DNA from 4 places in the Pseudomonas sp. MH9.3 genome. Region 4 is predicted to be linked to each of the others. Evidence: predicted binding sites of a transcription regulator. Region 4 holds the regulator's gene; each other region holds the start of a gene.
What was found. Region 4 encodes FliA, which starts transcription of late flagellar genes. Its sites were predicted from a motif close to CTAAAGTTTNNNNNNNNNNNGCCGNTAA; they were not measured.

Region 1 (3,182 bases), 1.7 Mb from region 4:
TGCTGGCCGACGGGCGCACCAGTTCCAAGTTCTATTCGGCGCAACCGATGATCGATGACCCCCTGCACGGCGTCAAAGGCCCGGGGGTGGCGGTGTACATGCTGATGGGCAACCGCGAGCTGAGCGCGGGTGGCCCGTTCTTCAAGGACATCGCCACGCAGAAAACCCCGGTCACCCACGAGCTGTACAACTATATGTTCTCCAACCACACCCAGACCGAGCCCTATCGCGGCGGCCTGCACGGCGTCTATGGGTTGCTGTTCACCGACGGTGACGCGCCAGGCGCAGCGTTGACCGACCTTGGGTTCGTCGACGACCGCCTGGGACTTGCCGGCTTTGTCGGCAGCGCAGAACGCGGTGCCCTCGCCGGCCAGGTTGGCGGCGTGGCCCATGGCCTGCCGGCAGTGGTGGGCTTGAGCAATGCCAACGCCCAATACTGGGCGCGGGCCGACGGCAACGGGCGGTTCCAGTTGACGGCGATGCGGCCGGGGCATTACCGCATGACGCTGTATCAGGGTGAACGTGAGGTGGCGCAGAGCTGGGTGGATATCAGCGCAGGCGCTACCAGCCAGGCGAGCTTGCAGGCACACCCGCCAGCGGGTCAGGTGAAATGGCAGATCGGCACACCCGATGGCACGCCGGCCGGGTTTCTCAATGCGCGTCTGCTGCGCTGCGCCCATCCCAGTGATGCGCGCATGACCCCTTGGGCGCCCGTCACCTACAGCGTTGGCACCAGCAGGCCCGACGCCTTCCCCGCCGCGCAATGGCGCGACGTCAACAGCCCTACGCGCATCCAATTCGTCCTGGCTGCCAATGAGCTGCGCGCTTACCGCCTGCGCCTGTTCATCTCGCTGGCCCAGGCTGGCGGGCGGCCGACGGTGAGCGTGAATCAGCAGTGGACGGCGCCGGTGCCGCAGGCCTCCAACCAGCCGGACAGCCGTGGCATCACCCGTGGGACGTATCGAGGCAACAACACGGTGTTCGACGTCAATGTGCCGGCCACGGCCTTGCATGCAGGGGTAAATTCGCTGGAGATTGGCGTGGCTTCGGGTAAAACGGGCCAGGGTTTTCTGAGCCCGGGCTTTGTGTTCGACAGTGTGCAGTGGGTGCAGGACTGATGCCTCGCGAACCCTGAAACAATTAGACATCTAATTGTTATTAGACTCAATACAGAGCCAAAAAAAATCAACACTATATTTCGAACAAACTTAAAGTTTCGAACAAGAGTGTCGATATTAATTCCACGGGTGAAAGCGCCCACACCTGAGGAGTTACCATGTTTTTGCGAAAACTAAATCTCGCACCGCGATCGGCTGTTTGTTTCGGTTTTTTCTGCCTGATCATTATTGCGATGGGGTTGCTGGCACTCAGGCAAGCCGGGCTGCTTAGAACAGCAGAGAAGTATGTCGAAACCAACGTGTTGCCCAGCGTACAACTGTTGGGCCAACTGGACCGGGAGTTTGTCACCATCCGAGGCAACAACGCCCGGGTGCGCAACCCGATTGAGCCCCAGGAGCGCCGGACCAAGGCGGTCAGCGATATCCAGCAATCGCGGCAGTTGATCGATCAATATGCGCAGTCCTTGAACAACTTTATCGTCACGCCGCGAGGCCAGGAAGCGTTTGCACGTTTACGCGAAGTACAAGCCGACTATTTCAAGACTCAGGACAATTACCTTGCGTTAGTTAGCGCACAGCAATTGGAAGGCGCAGTCGCCATATCAAACGGGCCGATGAAAGTAGCGGCGGATAATGTCGAAACTGCATTAAAGGCGCTTATCAGCGTTAACCAGGACAAAGCAAAAAAAGCCGGACAGGAGGCCGATGACGTTTATGCGCAAACACTGATGATCGTCGGCGTGTTCCTGCTCCTGTCGATAACCGCCTCTTTACTGTTGGCCTGGCTTTACACCCGCAGCCTCACAGTGCCGATCAATCAATCCCTGCTGATGGCCCAGCGCATTGCCGCCAATGACTTGAGCCAGCGCATCGAGGTGGACGGCTCCGACGAAGCGGCGCAACTGTCAAAAGCCATCGCCACCATGCAGTCCAATCTGCGTGATGCACTGGCGCTGATCGGCGACTCCTCCACGCAACTGGCGGCCACCGCCGAAGAAATGCACGCCGTGACCGAGGGCGCGTCGCGCACCATCCAGCGGCAGAACCATGAAATCGAAATGGCCGCCACCGCCGTGACCGAAATGACCGCCGCCGTGGAGGAAGTCGCAGGCAATGCGGCCACCACCTCCGATCTGACCGCGCAATCCAGCTCGGCCGCCATCGCCGGGCGCAATCAGGTGAACGACACGGTCGCGGCCATCAACATGATGGTCGCCAACGTGCAGTCCACCTCCGGTGAAGTGCAAGTGCTGGCGACCATGGCCAATGACATCAGCAAGGTGCTGGACGTGATCCGGGCGATTGCCGAGCAAACCAACTTGCTGGCCTTGAACGCCGCCATTGAAGCCGCGCGCGCCGGTGAAGCCGGTCGTGGCTTCGCGGTGGTGGCCGATGAAGTAAGAGCCCTGGCCCATCGCACGCAGAAATCCACCCAGGAAATCGAGCAGATGGTCAGCTCGATCCAGACGGGCACGGGCAATGCGGTGTCGTCGATGAACCAGACCAGCGCTCAAGCCAGCAAGACCCTGGACATGGCCAACGGCGCCGGCAAAGTGCTGGGCGACATCACCGACTCCCTGAGTCAGATCAACGAGCGCAACCTGATGATTGCCACCGCCGCCGAGGAACAGGCCCAGGTCGCGCGCGAAGTGGATCGCAACCTGGTGAGCATCCGCGACTTGTCCAGCGAGGCCTCCGAAGGCTCGAACCAGACGGCGATTGCCACGGCCGAACTGACCAAGCTGGCGACCGACCTCAATCAGCTGACCCGCCAGTTCAAGCTTTAGGCCGGGTCGCCAGCCGGTTGCAGCCGTACAACAGCATGCCCAACAGCAGCAGCGCGCCGCCCCGCAACCAGGTGTCGAGGCTCTGCTGGCTGAGCAGGAGCAGGCACGACACAATCGCCAGCACCGGCACCCAGGTGGGCACGCGAAAATGGTCGACGTCGAGGGTGTCACGGCGCAGTACCAGCACCGCCAGGTTAGTGCTCAGAAACACAAAGAGCAGCAACAGCACCACCGTCTGCGCCAAGGCCGCCAGGGTGCCGGTCAACGTCAAAGCAAT
Region 2 (3,182 bases), 2.6 Mb from region 4:
TGCCACCCGTCTCAGTCGCCGAAGTCTTCCCAGCCGCCCATCTGCTTCCAGCGGTTAACGATGCCGCAGAACAGCTCGGCGGTCTTCTCGGTGTCGTAGCGCGCCGAGTGAGCCTCGCGGCCGTCAAAGTCGATACCGGCGGCCTGGCAGGCCTTGGCCAATACCGTTTGACCATAGGCCAGGCCGGCGAGCGTGGCGGTGTCGAAGCTGGAGAAGGGGTGAAACGGGTTACGCTTCATGTCCAGGCGCGCCACGGCGGCGTTGAGGAAGCCCAGGTCGAAGCTGCTGTTGTGGCCAACCAGGATCGCGCGTTTGCAGCCATTGGCTTTCAATGCCTTGCGTACGCCACGGAAGATATCGGTCAGCGCCGCTTCTTCACTGACCGCCATGCGCAGCGGATGGTCGAGCTTGATTCCGGTGAACTCCAGGGCGGCCGCTTCGATGTTCGCGCCTTCGAACGGCTCGACGCGGAAGAAATGCGTGTGTTCGGCAAACACGAAACCCTGCTCATCCATGCCGATGGTGGTGGCGGCAATTTCCAGCAAGGCGTCGGTGGCGCAGTTGAAGCCACCGGTCTCTACGTCGATGACAACCGGCAGATAGCCGCGAAACCGCTCGGCCATCGGATGGCGGGAGCCGCCACCGCTGTGCTCGTGTTCGTCGTCGTAATGGTCTTCACTCACTTGCTTTCCTCCAGCAGGCGCCAGCGCAGTGTTTCACCGGCGCGCAGCGGGATTACGGTCAGCTCGCCAAACGGCAGGCTGGCAGGGGCGGTCCAGTCTTCGCGGACCAGGGTGATGCGGTCGGTATTGGCCGGCAGGCCGTAAAAGCGCGGGCCATTGAGGCTGGCGAACGCTTCGAGCTTGTCCAGCGCATTGCGTTGTTCGAAAGCTTCGGCGTACAGCTCGATGGCAGCAAATGCGGTGTAGCAACCGGCGCAGCCGCAGGCGGCTTCCTTGGCATGCTGGGCGTGGGGCGCCGAGTCGGTGCCGAGGAAGAACTTCGGGCTGCCACTGGTGGCGGCGTCCAGCAAGGCGACCTGGTGGGTGTTGCGCTTGAGGATCGGCAGGCAATAGAAGTGCGGTCGAATCCCGCCCACCAGCATGTGGTTGCGGTTGTACAGCAGGTGATGGGCGGTGATGGTCGCGCCGACGTTTTCCGAGGCTTCGGTGACGAACTGCACGGCATCAGCGGTGGTGATGTGCTCGAACACCACCTTGAGGGTCGGGAACAGTTCGACCACGCGACGCATGTGCTCGTCGATGAAGATCTTCTCGCGGTCGAACACATCCACGTCGCCACGGGTGACTTCACCGTGGATCAACAATGGCATGCCGACCTCTGCCATGGCTTCGATGGCCGGCAGAATCTTGTCGATGCTGGTCACGCCGGAGTCGGAGTTGGTGGTGGCGCCCGCCGGATACAGCTTGGCGGCGTACACAAAACCGCTGGCACGGGCTTCGCGAATTTCTTCAGGCTGGGTGCGGTCGGTGAGGTAGAGCACCATCAACGGTTCGAAGTGGCTGCCGGCCGGTCGTGCAGCGAGGATGCGCTGGCGATAGGCGTCGGCTTGCGCGGCATTGCGCACCGGAGGTACCAGGTTGGGCATGATGATGGCGCGGCCAAACGTGCGCGCGACATCGGCCACGGTGTGGGGTAACGCAGCACCATCGCGAAGATGAATATGCCAGTCGTCGGGACGCAGCAGGGTCAGGCGGTCGGACATTGGGAATTCCAGGCGGGTCAATCTGGTGGGAATGCTACCGGAAAAGACTGTTGCAGGCACTCGCTATCAAGTTTTGCAGGATGCGACCGATAGCTGGGGGTATGCCTTAACGACGTATGACGCCTTGATGTGTTGTAGAAACCAGTGGAGCCGCCCGTGCGCCAGCATTATCTAGCCCTGCTCAGTGTGTTCGCCAGCCTGCCTGCAATGGCCCTCACGTTCCAGACACGTCTGGAGAACATTGAGTGGAAGGTGGAAGGCGATCAGTTCGAGTGCCGCCTGACCCAGCCGATCACCGATTTCGGCTCGGGTGAGTTCGTGCGCCGTGCCGGCGAGCAGGCGACGTTTCGCCTCAAAGCCTATAACGGTGCGCTCGGCGCAGGCTCGGCGACGCTGCTGGCGGCCGCTGCACCGTGGCAGCCGGGGCGCGGCGATATCAATCTGGGCGCGGTGCGGGTCGGCAGTGGCGATGTGCTGTTTAACAGTTCCCAGGCCCAGGCCGGGCGCCTGTTCACTGGCCTGCTGGAAGGGCGCAGCCCCACTGTGCGCCATTACGGGCGCGAGGGCGGCTACTCGGAGGTTCGCCTGTTGCCAGTGAAATTCAACAAGGCCTACAACGACTATCAGGTGTGCACCGCCAAGCTGTTGCCGATGAATTACGACCAGGTCAAACAGACCGAAGTCGGCTTCCCTGGCGGTGGCGTTGAACTGGACTCTGCTGCCAGGCAGAAGCTGTCGGTGATTCTTGCGTACCTGAAAGCCGATCCCACGGTTAACCATGTGGAGTTGAACGGTCACTCCGACAACAGCGGCAATCGCCTGACCAACCGCGACGTCTCGCGCCGCCGTGCCCTGGCGGTGATGGACTACTTCAAGGCCAATGGCATCCCGGAGTCGCAGATCACCCTGCGATTCCACGGTGAAAGCTATCCGCTGGCGCCCAACACCAACGCGGCCAACCGTGCGCGCAACCGTCGTGTGAACATTCAGCTTGAACGCGTGGCGGCCCCCGAAAAACCGGCACCGCAAGCTACCGCTCCAGGCAATCCGGCACACACTTCATAAGGTGCGACCCTCGGTCGCGCCGTCGACATAATCTGTCGCTTTATCTTCATTTGCTGTCGCGCCCCTGTAAATTCACGGTTTTGATCGGTAGAATCGTCGCCTTTCCGTACAACCCCGTGGAGTGATGGCATGGCCGACGTAAACAAGGTCGTTCTCGCGTATTCCGGCGGCCTGGACACTTCGGTGATCCTCAAGTGGCTGCAGGATACTTATAACTGTGAAGTGGTGACCTTCACCGCTGACCTGGGTCAGGGCGAAGAGGTCGAACCGGCACGTGCCAAGGCGCAAGCCATGGGCGTGAAAGAGATCTACATTGACGACCTGCGCGAAGAGTTCGTCCGCGATTTCGTCTTCCCGATGTTTCGCGCCAACACCGTCTACGAAGGCGAGT
Region 3 (3,182 bases), 2.4 Mb from region 4:
GAGGTCCACCACAATCAGGTGCTCGGCATCCAGTTGACCAAGCAGGTCGCTGGACTCGATCACCAGCGGCAAGCCAGAGAAGTCAGGCATGTGAGGTCTCCTGGGCACAAAAGTGGGTGATAAAGGAGGGCGATTGTAGCGCAAGCATCAGGCGCTGCGGTTGGTAAAGCAGTGCAGGGCTTTCTCGACGCATTGGGCGGTTTTGCCGAAGGCCTGCACGGTGGTTTCCGAAAACGGCCCGCCGCCCTGGTCGGCGATCATCAGCATCACCACCTTGCCATTGCAGCTCAGCGAGCGCAGCAGCAGGTGTTCGCCAGCGAACAGGCGGCGCAGGATCGGCGGCAGCAGGGCCGAGAATTGCGCATGGTTGTCGGGCGTAAGGCGCACCTGGGCGGACTTCTCCAGCAAGCGCTGCAGCAGCGTGCTGTTGACCACGTCCAGGCTCAGGTTGGCCGCGTCCCGGGGCAGGCCGTCAACCTGATGCACGCGCAAGGTGCTCTGGGCGCGATCCGTCATCATCAGCATCACCCGCTGCATGCCGCTGGCCACCAGAGCGTCCCGGGCGCAGGTGGTCAGGTGCATGGCGTTGGCGAAACGGCTCGGCTCCAGCAACAACTCGGTGCAGTGCCTGCGCCACACAGCGAGGGCTTCGGCGGTGGGCGGTGGCGCCGGCAGCAGGCCGCGATGGACCTTCTGCACATGCCACGGCCAGATCAGCGACAGCGCCGGGTGCCAGAGGTCGGGCATCAAGGTGGTACGGGCGCTGGTGACGGCCTGCTGGTGAGCCTGTTGCTGCACATCGGCCAGCGGCTGTTGCAGGTACAGCGCGGTGAGGTATTGCCAGCGCTCGGCGTGTGGGCAGGTCCAGGACTCCTGGGCCGACATCGCCAGGCCGTTGGCCAGTAGCACGGTATTGGCCGGCTGGTTGAGCCAGCGACGCAGGTTGGGTTCGGCGTCGAGCAATTGCTGGTGGCGCAGTGCGTCATCCTCGCGGGCGATGCGCAAGGCCTTGACCAGCAGGCGTTTCTCGTTGCGCAGCAAGGTATAACCCTGGGACACCCAGACCGGCAGGTGCCAGGCTTCGGTCAGGCCCAGGCACAGGTCCAGAAGGCGCACGCCGAACACCTGTTGCTCCACCGCGCGGGCGCTCTCGCCTTTATGGATAACCCGCAGCTCCCATTCTTCCAGCAGCTTGGGATAGGCCACGGCCATCGGCCACAGCGGTGACAGAAACAGCAGGCTGCCCCAATGAATGTCCTGCCACAGGCGCGCCAGGCGGCTGGCGAACAAGCCGCTGGCCTGCTGGGACGCGTGCTGGCTCACCAGCAGCAATTGGCGCAAGGCCAGCGGGATGTCCTGGGCGGGCACCGAGGGCAGCCGCGCGAGCAGTTCTTCGGCGCGCTTGAGGCCCAGGCGGTTGAGCGCCACTTCGAGGTTTTCTGCCGGTTCCGTCATGCTGCCCTGGGTGTGGCCGTTGGCTTCGCGCATCACGCTGAGCACCAGCGCCGGGCTGTTCTGCATCAGCTCGGCAATGTCTCGCAACGAACTGCGGCTGTCGCGAATGGCCTTGCACACGCGCTCATGGGCGGCCTGCGGCACGGGCAGCAGCACATCGTCCAGGCGCTTGATCCAGGCGGCGAGGGTGGCGGGTTTGGCACTTGGGACGCTGGTTTCATTAGCCATCATTGGGGCGTGATCATCACTTGCGTTCAATACGCCCGGAACGGGCTGAGTTGGCTTTTCGCCTTAACGGGCTATAGTCTGGCGCAGTTTTGCCGATAAGTAGAACAAGAGTTTTCAGCTGCACCCACTATGTCCATGAACCCGACGGCGCAAGTACAGATCCCCTATGGCTAAAATTATCGGCATCATTGTCGTCATCGCAAGTGTGCTCGGTGGGTACGTCTTGTCCCACGGTAAAATTGCCGCGTTGATCCAGCCTTTCGAAGTGCTGATTATCGGCGGTGCTGCGTTTGGCGCATTCCTGCAGGCCAACCCCGGCTACATGACCATGCACGTGATCAAGAAATCGGTGGGCATGTTCGGCTCGCGCTTTTCTCACACCTTCTATCTGGACGTGCTGGGTCTGGTCTACGAGATCCTCAACAAGAGTCGTCGCGAAGGCATGATGGCCATTGAAGGGGATATCGAAGACGCCGCGGCCAGCCCGATTTTCGCCAAGTACCCGACGGTGCTCAAGGACGAGCGCCTGACCGCCTATATCTGTGATTACCTGCGCATCATGTCCTCCGGCAACATGGCTCCCCACGAACTCGAAGGCCTGTTCGACATGGAGCTGTTCAGCCTCAAGGAAGAGCTGGAGCATCCATCCCATGCCGTGACCGGCGTCGCCGACGGCATGCCCGGTTTCGGTATCGTTGCGGCAGTGCTCGGCATCGTGGTGACCATGGCTTCTCTCGGCGAAGGTGACCAGGCGGCCATTGGCATGCACGTCGGCGCGGCGCTGGTGGGCACCTTCTTCGGTATCCTGGCGGCCTACGGCTTCTTCGGCCCGCTCGCCACCTGCCTGGCCCACGACGCCAAGGAAGAAGTGAATCTGTACGAAGCGATCAAGGCCAGCCTGGTGGCGTCGGCGTCCGGCATGCCGCCGTCGCTGGCCGTGGAGTTCGGGCGCAAGGTGCTCTACCCCAAACATCGCCCGAGTTTCTCCGAGCTGGAGCAAGCGGTTCGCGGTCGCTAAGCCATGGAAAACAACCAGCCGATAATCATCAAGCGCGTCAAGCGCTTCGCTGCGGGGCACCATGGTGGCGCCTGGAAGATCGCCTTCGCCGACTTTGCCACGGCGATGATGGCGTTCTTCCTGGTGCTATGGCTGATGTCCACCGCCACGCCGGAACAGAAGATCGCCATTGCCGGTTACTTCAAGGACCCGATCGGCTTCTCGGAAAGCGGCACGCCCTTTGTGATCGACCTGGGTGGATCACCGCAGTTGGCGCCGGAGCGCACCATCAACCCGGAGGTGCAGACCGAGTCGCCGCAGGACAAGATTCCCGTGGAGCGCGATACCGTCGAGAGCATGGCCGAACAGGTCGAGCAGGAACGCCTCGAACTGTTACTGCAGGAGTTGCAGAACAAGGTTGAAGAAAACCCGCAGTTGCTCAAGTTCAAGGATCAGATTTCGTTCGAAATCACCCCGGAAGGCCTGCGCATCCAGATCACCG
Region 4 (3,182 bases):
CGCCCCCTTTTACAGTGTGAAAACCGCGAAAAATTGCATTGAGCAGGTTCGCATCATCCGGTCGGCTTTCCAGCTCGACCAGTTGTTCGGACAGTTGCTCTAAAATTTCGCCGGCCTCTACAAGGAAATCCTGAAGGATTTCTTCATCGGCGCCGAAGCTCATGTGGGTGCTCCTTAGAAGCCTAAACTGGATAACAGGTCATCGACATCATCCTGACCTGACACAACGTCTTCACGTTTATCGGCATGAATCTGCGGACCTTCACCCTTGGCGAGATGTTTTTGTGGATCTTTTTCCGAGAGGATCGCCGCGCGGTCATGTTCGATGCCGGCAAAACGATCGACCTGCCCGGCCATGAGCACCAGTTTGAGCAGGTTGCTTTCCACTTCGGTGACCAGTTGGGTCACGCGCTTGATCACTTGACCGGTGAGGTCCTGGTAATCCTGGGCCAGCAAAATATCGTTGAGGTTGCTCGCCACCGTGCGGTTTTCCTGTTCGCTGCGCGACAGAAAACCGTCGACCCGACGGGCCAGTTCACGAAACTCTTCAGCACCGACTTCGCGACGCATGAAGCGGCCCCAGTCGTGGCTAAGCGCTTGAGCCTCGGTGGCCATGCCATTGACCAGAGGCGTGGCGTTTTCCACCAGGTCCATGGTGCGGTTGGCCGCCGCTTCGGTCAGCTTGACCACATAGGACAGGCGTTCGGTGGCATCGGTGATCTGCGAAATTTCTTCGGCCTGGGGCATGTGCGGGTCAATCTGGAAATTGACGATCGCACTGTGCAGCTCGCGCGTGAGCTTGCCCACTTCCTGGTACAGGCCGCGGTCACGGGTCTGGTTAAGCTCATGGATCAACTGCACCGCGTCGCCGAAATGACCTTTTTCAAGGCTGTCGACCAACTGGTGAGCATGTTTTTTCAGGGTCGACTCAAAATCGCCCAATGTTGTTTCTTTATGCTCCATAGCTCCCCCGCGATGGCATTAGCCGTGGATGCGTTCGAAGATTTTTTCGATCTTCTCTTTTAGCGCCAATGCAGTGAATGGCTTGACCACGTAACCGTTTACCCCGGCCTGGGCGGCTTCGATAATCTGTTCACGCTTGGCTTCGGCGGTCACCATCAGTACAGGCAGGCTGCGCAGCTTTTCGTCGGCGCGCACATGGCGCAACAAGTCGATGCCAGTCATGCCCGGCATGTTCCAGTCGGTTACCAGAAAGTCGATGCTGCCGCTGTTGAGGATCGGAATCGCCGTAATGCCGTCGTCCGCCTCGACCGTGTTTGTGAACCCAAGGTCACGCAACAGGTTTTTTATGATCCGCCGCATCGTTGAGAAGTCATCAACGATGAGGATTTTCATGTTCTTGTCCAATTCGACCTCCAAGCAGTCTTAAACGCGCCCAGCACCTGGACGCGCCATTTCAATCAACAGGCGTTACACAAAAAGGACTGCCGGGTCCACCACGGGTCGACCCCGCGAAGGTCGTGACCCTCGCGGTATCGTCTGCAGTGTCCCCACACTGCCTGTCAGCGCGCGCGCCACTCTCCCAAACGCCCCCGCAAACGGGCTGCGCACTGGCTATGCAACTGGCTGACACGCGATTCGCTGACCCCCAGGACCTCACCGATTTCCTTGAGGTTCAGCTCTTCGTCGTAGTACAGCGCCAGGACCAGGCGCTCACGCTCCGGCAAGTTGGCAATGGCTTCCGCCAGTGCGCCCTGGAAACGTTCATCTTCCAGGTCGCGTGACGGTTCCATATGCGCACTCGCGCCGTCCTCGTGCAGCCCTTCGTGTTCGCCGTCCTGCAACAGGTCGTCGAAACTGAACAGGCGGCTGCCCAAGGTATCGTTCAAAATCCCGTAATAATCATCGAGACTCAATTGGAGTTCGGCCGCAACTTCGTGATCTTTAGCGTCGCGACCGGTTTTTGCTTCAATTGAGCGAATTGCGTCACTGACCATCCGCGTATTGCGGTGCACCGAACGCGGCGCCCAATCCCCTTTACGCACTTCATCGAGCATCGCGCCACGTATGCGAATACCCGCATACGTCTCGAAACTGGCGCCCTTGCTCGCGTCGTACTTGGTCGACACTTCGAGCAGGCCGATCATGCCGGCCTGGATCAGGTCTTCGACCTGCACACTGGCCGGAAGGCGCGCCAGCAGGTGATAGGCAATGCGCTTGACCAGCGGCGCATAGCGCTCGATCAATTCGCCCTGGCTGTCGCGTGCCGATTTTTTATAGAGGTTGTAGCCGCTGGATGTCATAGCACAGGACCCGCGCTTGTCTGATGCACCAATCGCTCGACGAAGAACTCCAGATGCCCACGCGGGTTGGCGGGCAGCGGCCAGGTATCGACCTTCTGGGCAATCGCCTTGAATGCCAGCGCACACTTGGAACGCGGGAATGCTTCGTAGACCGCACGCTGTTTTTGCACAGCCTTTCGCACGCATTCGTCGTAGGGAACTGCGCCAACGTATTGCAGGGCGACATCGAGAAAACGATCCGTGACCTTGGTCAGCTTGGCGAACAGGTTGCGCCCTTCCTGCGGGCTCTGGGCCATGTTGGCCAGCACGCGGAAGCGGTTCATGCCGTAGTCACGGTTAAGCAGTTTGATCAGGGCGTAGGCGTCGGTGATCGAAGTGGGCTCGTCGCACACCACCAGCAGCACTTCCTGCGCGGCGCGCACAAAGCTGACCACGGACTCGCCGATGCCGGCGGCGGTGTCGATCACCAGTACGTCGAGGTTGTCGCCGATATCGCTGAACGCCTGGATCAGGCCGGCATGCTGCGCCGGGCTCAGGTGCACCATGCTCTGGGTGCCGGAGGCAGCCGGCACGATGCGGATCCCGCCGGGCCCCTGCAGCAGCACATCGCGCAGCTCACAGCGCCCTTCGATCACATCGGCAAGGGTATGTTTGGGGGTCAGCCCCAGCAGAACGTCCACGTTCGCCAGGCCCAGGTCAGCGTCCAGCAGCATGACGCGACGGCCAAGCTCTGCCAGGGCCAGGGACAAATTCACTGACACGTTAGTTTTCCCGACGCCACCTTTGCCGCCGGTCACCGCGATCACCTGTACGGGATGCATGCTGCCCATTTTATTTCTTTACCTTGTCTTGCTTAGACGCAGGCTACATGGCTTGGCCGCTTGAATCGCTTGCAGACCATCGATGTAGGTACATTTC

Region 1: the regulator FliA is predicted to act here: its motif matches at 1,209-1,236, upstream of RHM60_RS00940 (methyl-accepting chemotaxis protein).
Region 2: the regulator FliA is predicted to act here: its motif matches at 1,792-1,819, upstream of RHM60_RS22120 (flagellar protein MotY).
Region 3: the regulator FliA is predicted to act here: its motif matches at 1,755-1,782, upstream of motA (flagellar motor stator protein MotA).

The regions. Positions count from the first base shown of each region.
Region 1 is NZ_CP133785.1:211,803-214,984, reverse strand. It holds gene RHM60_RS00945 (rhamnogalacturonan lyase B N-terminal domain-containing protein) at 1-1,118, shown strand, start outside; gene RHM60_RS00940 (methyl-accepting chemotaxis protein) at 1,277-2,905, shown strand; gene RHM60_RS00935 (APC family permease) at 2,895-3,182, opposite strand, start outside.
Region 2 is NZ_CP133785.1:4,985,386-4,988,567, forward strand. It holds gene rnt (ribonuclease T) at 12-683, opposite strand; gene pyrC (dihydroorotase) at 680-1,726, opposite strand; gene RHM60_RS22120 (flagellar protein MotY) at 1,883-2,791, shown strand; gene RHM60_RS22125 (argininosuccinate synthase) at 2,921-3,182, shown strand, end outside.
Region 3 is NZ_CP133785.1:4,303,136-4,306,317, forward strand. It holds gene RHM60_RS19055 (rhodanese-like domain-containing protein) at 1-90, opposite strand, end outside; gene RHM60_RS19060 (HDOD domain-containing protein) at 148-1,683, opposite strand; gene motA (flagellar motor stator protein MotA) at 1,850-2,701, shown strand; gene motB (flagellar motor protein MotB) at 2,705-3,182, shown strand, end outside.
Region 4 is NZ_CP133785.1:1,882,954-1,886,135, forward strand. It holds gene RHM60_RS07965 (chemotaxis protein CheA) at 1-163, opposite strand, end outside; gene RHM60_RS07970 (protein phosphatase CheZ) at 175-963, opposite strand; gene RHM60_RS07975 (chemotaxis response regulator CheY) at 982-1,356, opposite strand; gene fliA (RNA polymerase sigma factor FliA) at 1,524-2,264, opposite strand; gene fleN (flagellar synthesis regulator FleN) at 2,261-3,094, opposite strand.